Regions from separate parts of the Trinickia sp. HAY1-2D genome, predicted to be linked through region 2. Evidence: riboswitches for the same ligand, from Rfam matches in the RefSeq annotation. Region 2 holds a riboswitch; the other holds the start of a gene.
The links. Region 2 has a riboswitch for cobalamin ahead of ACR9ZC_RS22840 (TonB-dependent receptor plug domain-containing protein). Riboswitches for the same ligand answer to the same signal wherever they lie in the genome.
Positions count from the first base shown of each region.

Region 1: linked by a shared signal. The riboswitch ahead of ACR9ZC_RS03945 (HoxN/HupN/NixA family nickel/cobalt transporter) and the one ahead of ACR9ZC_RS22840 (TonB-dependent receptor plug domain-containing protein) in region 2 are both predicted to bind cobalamin.

Region 1 is NZ_JBPGWX010000001.1:896,317-900,524, forward strand. It holds gene cobW (cobalamin biosynthesis protein CobW) at 1-629, opposite strand, end outside; gene ACR9ZC_RS03945 (HoxN/HupN/NixA family nickel/cobalt transporter) at 684-1,781, opposite strand; cobalamin riboswitch at 1,949-2,228, opposite strand; gene ACR9ZC_RS03950 (tetratricopeptide repeat protein) at 2,248-4,149, opposite strand; gene ACR9ZC_RS03955 (DUF4019 domain-containing protein) at 4,146-4,208, opposite strand, start outside.
Region 2 is NZ_JBPGWX010000002.1:3,394,737-3,398,944, forward strand. It holds gene ACR9ZC_RS22840 (TonB-dependent receptor plug domain-containing protein) at 1-1,861, opposite strand, end outside; cobalamin riboswitch at 1,964-2,199, opposite strand; gene ACR9ZC_RS22845 (ATPase) at 2,359-2,727, shown strand; gene ACR9ZC_RS22850 (cell division protein ZapA) at 2,724-3,038, shown strand; RNA gene ssrS (6S RNA) at 3,116-3,297, shown strand; gene ACR9ZC_RS22860 (EVE domain-containing protein) at 3,407-3,865, shown strand; gene ACR9ZC_RS22865 (SIMPL domain-containing protein) at 3,906-4,208, shown strand, end outside.

The DNA of each region.
Region 1 (4,208 bases), on a different contig from region 2:
TTGACATGCGACGGAATCTCTTCGCGCACCAGCGCCTCGACGGCGGCCATCCCCGCATCGTCGAGCAAATCCGTCTTGTTGAGGACCACGAGGTCGGCCGCGCACAGTTGGTCTTCGAACAGCTCGTGCAACGGCGATTCGTGGTCGAGATTGGGATCGGCCCGACGCTCGCGCTCGATGGCCAACGGGTCCGCAGCGAATTGACCGCTCGCAACGGCCGGCCCATCGACGACGGTCACGACCGCATCGACCGTGAAAGCGTTCTTGATGGCGGGCCAGTTGAAGGCTTGAACGAGCGGCTTCGGCAAAGCGAGGCCCGACGTCTCGATGAGCACGTGATCGATGCTGTCGCGGCGCTCGACGAGCGCTTCCATGACGGGGAAGAACTCCTCCTGCACGGTGCAGCAAAGACAACCATTGGCCAACTCATAGAGCGCGCCGGAGGCGCCGTCCTCCTCGCAGCCGATGCCGCAGCCTTTGAGGATTTCGCCATCGATGCCGAGTTCGCCGAACTCGTTGACGATGACCGCGATGCGCGCACCGCGCGCGTTTTGCAGAATATGGCGCAGCAGCGTGGTCTTGCCGCTGCCGAGAAAGCCCGTCACGACGGTGACCGGGATCTTGCGCATGGGAGTGTGCATGAGTACCTCGATATCGTTCGAAAATGCCTCGCGAGCCGAAGCTCAGGCCGACAGTGTCACGTCGATTTCGTCATAGCGCTTGAAGCGGTAGATCAACGCCGACACAGCCCAACTGAACAGAAAAATGCCGATGACGAAATAGCCGAGCAAACCGAAACGGTCGGCGGCGCTGCCGATGAAATCCCAGAAGGCGCCTTTGAGCTGGAGCTTGTCCGCCGCAAGGGCGAGTGCTTCGACACTGCCGATCACGAGCGCCACCACGACGGAGACGAAGGTGATCGTCATGTTGTAGTAGATCTTGCGAATCGGCCGAACGAAGGCCCAGCGATACGCGCCGGTCATCAGAATGCCGTCGGTGGTGTCGACGAGCGACATACCGGCCGTGAAAAGCAGCGGCAAGGCGGCGATGGACCAGACCGACATGCCGCCGGATGCCTGCGTGGCCGAAATGCCGAAGAGCGCCACTTCGGTGGCCGTGTCGAAGCTCAGGCCAAACAGCAGACCGATCGGATAGAGGTGCCAGCTGCGCGATGCGAGCTTGAAAAGCGGTCGGAACAGGCGCGCAAGCAGGCCTCGCCCGCCGAGCAGCAGGTCCAGGTCTTCTTCGACGATGGGCTCGCCCCGACGCGCCGCGCGAAACGTGCGCCACATCGAAAGCAGGATCGCCATATTGGCCGCAGCCAGTATCAGCAGAAAGAACGCCGACACACAGGTGCTGATGACGGCGCCGATGGACTTCAGTTGCGAGAAATGTGCAGTCAGTGTGGACGCCGTCAGCGCAACGGCAATCGACATGAGCACGACCACCGTCGAATGTCCGAGCGAAAAGAAAAAGCCCGCACCGAGCGAGTTGCGTCGCTCCTGCAGCAGCTTGCGCGTGACATTGTCGATTGCGGCGATATGATCCGCGTCCACGGCGTGACGAAGGCCGAACGTATAGGCAAGCAATGCGGTGCCGAGCAAAACCGGCTGACCGCGAAAAGCGACGAAGGCCCAAACCCAGGCCCCTAGATTGAAGACGAGCAGCACGGCATAGATGCCTGCCACCTTGTTGCGCAACGCAGTGGAACTATCGTTGAAAAGCCCCGCGATGGACTCGAGCACGGCGGTCCCCTTATGGAGATCGAGACGGATTGACATGGACGTGCCCCGCCCTTGCGCTATCCCGCGAGCTATCGCACCGCTCGTTCCATTGCCCGGTGCCGGCCAACGGCGAAGCCGAACCTGATCGAAGCAGGAAAACGAGGTGCGATGACGCAATGACAGCGCGAAGCGAAGCAGTCCCGGCTGGCATGCCGCCCACCGCGGCATCCGCCTTCCCTCTGGCCGGTATCCGGGCTGACGAAAGCGCCGCTTCACCTTCCCGCGCGAGTGGTGTTGTTTCTTGCGCAGTGGTTGCCTGCATACACGGCCTTGCGTGCATGCATCGAAGCCGGCTCTGCATCGCGTTCGCGATGCGTTCGCTCACCGTTGCGGGGGCAGCACAGGTCGATCGTGCCGGCATCGTTCGCCCGGACGCGCTCCTGTTTCCCGTTTAACTGCGCACGCAGGAATGCGCGCGCGAGCACCAGATTGGCTGCGAGTGTAAGGGCGCGCTCGGCGAGCGTCAAGGACGCGCGCCGGCTCCTTGCACCGCCGGTTGCCGGGCTGCCTGTTCGAGGTCGGCCCTCAGTTCGGCCAGCGGTGCGGTCCAATCCCGATAGTTGCGCTGACGATAGAGCCTGACGCTCGGATACCAAGGGCTGTCCCGACGCTCCGTCATCCATACCCAGTGCGGGTTGACGTCGAGCAGCAACCACGCGGGCCGGCCCAATGCAGCGGCCAGATGCGCGGCGGACGTGCAGACGGTCACGACGACATCGAGGTTGGCAATGAGCGCGGCCGTATCGTCGAAGCTCGCGAACTCGCTCGTTCGATCGACGACGTGCAGTCCCGCACGTTCCATGCGCTCGACGTCCTCGGCTGCGCCGGGTTGCAAGCTATACCAATCGATACCGTCGATGCGGGAGAAGGCTTCGGCGTAGCGCTCCGGGCACACCGCGCGCACGGAATTGCGCTGATGATTGCGGCTGCCCGTCCACACGAGCCCCGCTTTCAGGCGAGCGCTCCCGCCGATTTCGCCACGCCAACGTTCGACGCGGGCCGCGTCCGGTACCAGGTACGCCGCGGGTGCGGGGAGCATTTCGAGCGTGACGCCGAGCACGAGCGGCAAGCTCGCGAGCGGAAGCTGGTAGTCGAAGTGGGGCAACCGCTGGAGATCGCTGGGCAAGACCTCGACATTACAGCCTGCCAGGCTTCGCTTGAAAAGCTCGTACAGCGGACGAAAACAGCAGCAGATGACCTTCCCGCCCGCATCGCGCGCGTGCTTGACGATAGATGGCAAAAAGCGAATGAACTGGATGGCATCGCCATGTCCCTGCTCGCCCCAGACGAGCAGCGTCTTGCCCTCGAGCGCTTCGCCCCGCCAGCGTTGGTCTGGGCAAAACGCCTCCTTGTCCGCCAGCTCGGGCGATCCGCTCCAGCGCGCCTCGAAATTGATCCAGCCGTTTGCGAAGTCGCCTTGCATCAACTGCAGCATCGCGACCGAGAACTGGATCTTCGGCTCCGCGCCCGATATTTTCGCCGCGCGCACGATCGCATCGAACGCCTCGGCCCATGACTGCGACTCGCGGGCCGCATTGCTCAAGGCAAGCTGCGCCAGCGCGAAATCAGGCGCCAGCGTTGCGGCGCGCCGTGCGGCGATCAACGCTTTGTGCGGCTCGCGCAACTTCAGCCAGACATTGGCGAGGTTCGTCCATGCGAGATGATGATTGGGCTCCGCGCGAAGCGCCTGCCTCCCGACGTTCAACGCCGCATCGTATTCGCCTCGCGTGTAATGCAGCGCCGAGAGGTTATTGCGCAGCATTGGAACATCGGCATCGAGCGAGACGGCATGCTCGTACGCCGCAAGCGCCGCATCGAGCGCCCCGGCCTCGTGATGCGCGAGGCCGAGCGAGAACCACGCGTGCGCGGAATCGGGGGCGAGCTCGCACCATCGAGCAGCGACGGTTGCAGCGATATCCGTTCGCCGTACCGCATGGGCAAGCGCAGTCCACTCGGCGAAACAATCCGTTGCATCGGGCATCGCGCGGTGCGCCTGTTCGAAGCAGTCTAATGCACGCTCCGTTGCGCCGGTGAGCGCCGCCAGACGTGCCGCTTCGACATAAGCCCCGCTGTGGGCGGGCACTGCCGCCAGCGCGCGATCGACCCACTCGCTCGCCTCCTGATAGCGCCCGCACAGCCGCAGCAGCTGCGCTTGCAACGTGGCAACGTCGGCATCGTCGCGAGCAAGCTTCAGGCAATCGGAAAGCATCTCCGATGCCTCGATCAATTCGCCCGCCTCGAGATGCTGACGAATCTTCGACGCCCGCGGGCCCGCCTCGAACGCTTCGGGCATCGTGCTGCTTACCCTCGATGGCGCCGCGTCGCGTCCTTCAGCGGCCCCGGAGCCGAATTGCCAATCGCTCATTTGTGGCCGACTTGCGCCTGCGCTGCAACGTCCTGACTCTGCCGCGGCTCGTAACCGGT
Region 2 (4,208 bases):
AGGCGAGCTCATAGTGCTTATCGAAGAGATTGTCGATCTGGGCGGCCACGTACCAGGCCTTCGTGATGCGGTAGCGCGCCGAGAGATTCACGACGCCATATCCCCCCAGGACAGTGCCGCTATCGTTGCGTGCGCCGCTCACGATCCACTCGCCGCCGACGCGCCATGTGCCGATGCTCCGGTTCGCCGCAAACGATGCGAAGTGCCGCGCACGCCGGTTCAGATCGACGTGGGCATCTTCGTCGACGGGGTTTTGCACCGTGAGCGCTGCCCGGATATCGGTCTTGCCGAGGTGACCGCGCCATGATGCCTCCAGGCCCTGCACCTTCGCGCGCCCCACGTTCTTCGCGATATAGAAGAGCCCGCCTTGTGTCGGCACATAGTTGATGAGGTCGCTGTAGTTCGTCTGAAAGGCGGTAAGGCGCGCCACGCCGAATGCATCGGAAGCATACTGCAGCGCCGCCTCGAGAGCATGACTGCGCTCGGGTCTGATCGCTCGATTGCCGCTGCCGGGGTAGTACAGATCGTCGAAGCTCGGGGCCCGGAACGCGCTCGCATAGCTGAAGCGCGCCCCCCAGTGCTCGGTGATGTCGTATCCGTAGCCCAGGTAGTAGGTGTTCGCGCCGCCGAAATCGGAATACTGATCGCGGCGCACGTTCGCCTGAATACGACTCGCGCCGAATCGGCCCGTATAGCCTGCGAATGCCGAATCGACGCGCCGCGCGGGCGCGGCGAAGATGTCCGATTCGAGCGACTGATCGAGATGCTCGTAGCCGAGTTGCAGCGTATGGTCCGGCGACAGCTTGAAATCGTTCTGCCACGTGTACTGGCGGTTGTTCGTATCGAAGCGGTTGTCGTAGACGCCGTTCGTTTTCTCGACGCTGCGATCGTCGCCCTCCGCGACGGTGAAGTGGGTGGTCCATCGATCGGTCAGCTTGCCGTTCGCGAATACGGAGACCTCGCGCACTTTGCTGTAGAGGTCGTTCAGATCGGAGGGCATTCCGAACGGGTTGTCGAAACTCGCGTTGCCGTTCGATTGAAAAAAGCGCACGCCCGCGTCCCACTTGTCGCTGAACCGATGACGGATCGCCGCCGACACCGTCTCGTTGAGGTAACCGTTCGCATTGGGATTGGCATTCGGCGCGAGCGCCGGGTCGATCGACGAAAAGCCATCGTTCTTGAAGCGCGAAACATCGAAGCTGAAGGTCGTCTTGCCTTCCTTGTCCAATGCGCCATCGACACCCGCTTCCTGCGTTTGCGTGTGATAGCTGCCGTAGCCGAGCGAAAAATGAAAACGCGGCGGATGATTGCCGCCGTCTTTCGTGAAGACCTGCACGACGCCCCCCATCGCGCCCGAGCCATAAAGCGCGGAGACGTCCCCGTTCACGACCTCCACATGGTCGATTTGCGACAGCGGAAGCTGCGCGATCTGCGCCTGCGCGAGACTGACCGAATCGACGCGCACCCCGTCGATCAGCACGAGCGATTGCGTCGGCGAGCCGCCGCGCAGCGTCAGCGACGCATTGCCGCCGGGCCCGCCGTTACGAATGAGCTGCGCGCCCGGCGCGAGCGACAGCAGCCCCGGCAGATCGATCGCCGTCGAATCCTCGATATCTTGCCGCGTAAAACTCGTGGTTTGCGGGATCGCATCGGCGAGGGCCTGAGGCGAACGCCGCGCCGTCACGACGATCGGCTCCAACGTGCCAAGGGTCGAATCGGACGCGGTGGAGGCGGAGATGGAACCTGAAACCGAAACCGTCGACGAACTCGACGGTGAATCGAAGGCGGCCGATTGCGCGAGCGCGGCAAGCGGCAGGCCTGCGAACGCAACGCACGCCGCGCGCGGCATGGATAAGGACATCGTTGGTATTCCCATGGATCGGCAGGCAGCCCGCTTCCCCGCAGGCCACCCCGTCATGAGCACGCCCCGAAACACGCGATGCAGCTTCGCGTTGCCGTCGGGAGCGGCGCTCCCCCTTTGGCCGGTATCCGGGCTGACGAGCTCTCGAATCCGCCTTCCCACGCGCCAAGGCACGCAGTGGCTTCGGATCGATTTCGCCGCGACGAACGCGGACGACGCATCGCTTACCGTTGCGGGGGCAGCACAGGTTGACGCGCGAAACGCCGCACGCTCCCTGTTTCCCGTTTAACCGCGCGCATCGGAAACGAACGCGCGGGCACCAAAGTGCCGCAAGTGTAGGAGCGGGCCCCATGAGCGTCAAGAATCGACCGTTTTGGCGTCTCGGGCGGCAACATCGGCACAAATCGACAGGATGTTGTTACGTCTCGAAACGAGACAAGGATCGGATGCTCGCGTATTCCGCGCTAAAATGCGCAAGTCTTTAGAGGACGCAGCAGATGCTCACCGAACTCGAAACCCTGTCACACAACATCGGCCGGCTGATCGCGATCAACGAACGCCATCAGCAGGCCCGCCACGCGCTCGAAGAGCAGCTTGCGCAATTGCGCGCGGAAAACGACTCGGCCCACGCCGAGCTCGAACTCCTGCGCGACGAACGCAATGCCTTGCAAGTCGAGCGCGATACATTGCTTGCCAAGATCGACGATGCGCAGGTGCGCCTGAACGCCATTCTCGAAAAACTGCCGCGCACGAAGGGCCCGTACGAAGGCGATAACCAGCTCGATCTGCTCGCCGAACCGGGCGAGCGCGAAGCGCCGCACGGCAATTCGGCGAACGCGGCGGCTCAGCAGGGAGAAAACGCATGACGACGAAGCAGATCGAAGCGACGATTCTCGGGCAGACGTACCGTCTTGCGTGCTCCCCCGAAACCGAAACGCAACTGCTCGACGCCGTTGCGCGCGTGGACGCCGAAATGACGAAAGTCCGCTCAGTGAGCAGCGTGCGCGGCACCGATCGCATCGCGGTCATGGCAGCCCTCTCGCTCGCGTCGGAACTGGTCAAGCTGCAAGAAAGTATCCGGCATGGGGAAGCATTCCCGGCCGAGGAAATCAGGCGTACAATGCGTCAAATGAACGAACAGCTTGGCGCGGTGCTGGAGCAAAGCGAAGCGCGATAGCCGTTGCATGAGGCACGACGCTTCGAGCACTGGTGGTTGTGACTGTTCGGTATGTTGAGCTTTACACAAGTTTTACGGCTTCCCTGCCTGGTTCGCCAAGGTCATAAATTCCTTGAACCAATGCCATGTGCACGGTTGCGGAAATTTGCAGCACGGGTGTGCGCGTCACTCTGTCTGATGTACCCGAAGTGCGGCTAACTGCGACCAATTCTGAACTCCCGGTTCAGGATGCCGGCCTAGCGGCCAAGGCGGGGACTTTATTCGACGGCATCGGTTCGACCGATGCCGTTTTCATTTGCGGCGCGAGAAGGCCAAAACTACCGGGCCGTGTTGGTTTCATCCACCGTTGAACGCATTCAATCGACCCTATGCGCTATTGGCTGATGAAGTCCGAACCGGACGAAGCGAGTATCGACGATCTCGCCACCGCTTCCTCGCGCACGCTCCCCTGGACCGGCGTACGCAACTATCAGGCGCGCAACTTCATGCGCGATACGATGCAGCTCGGCGACGGTGTGCTTTTTTACCATTCGAGCTGTCCCGAGCCCGGCATCGCGGGGATCGCCCGCGTCGTCTCCGGCGCCTATCCCGATCCGACGCAGTTCGACCCCAAAAGCGTGTACTTCGATCCGAAATCGACACGCGAGTCGCCGCGCTGGATGCTGGTCGACGTCGAGTTCGTCAAGAAAATACCGCTCATTTCGCTCGCCGAGCTGCGCAAACATCGCGAGCTCGCCGACATGCGCGTGCTGGCGAAAGGCAACCGTCTGTCGATCACACCCGTCACCGAAGCCGAATGGCGCTTCATCACCGAACGGCTGGCGTGAACCTCATCCATCGATTTTTCCAAGAAAAAGGACCTGAGAGATGACAAGAACGACCGCCACTGTTTTCACGCTCGTTGCCGCCGCCGCACTGACGTGTGTTGCCCCATTCGCAACCGACGCGGCGCGCGCGGCCACGCCGCCGTCCGCGGAGAGCGCGCCGGCCGGTGTGTTGTCGCTATCCGCGCAGGCGAGCGACGAAGTGCCTCAGGATGTCGTCGACATCACGCTGTTTTACGAACAGGAAGCCGCCGATGCGGCTTCATTGACGGATGCCCTCAACAAACGCACGGCCACGGCGCTTGCGCAGGCAAAGAGCGTGACCGGCGTGAGCGCACGTACGGGC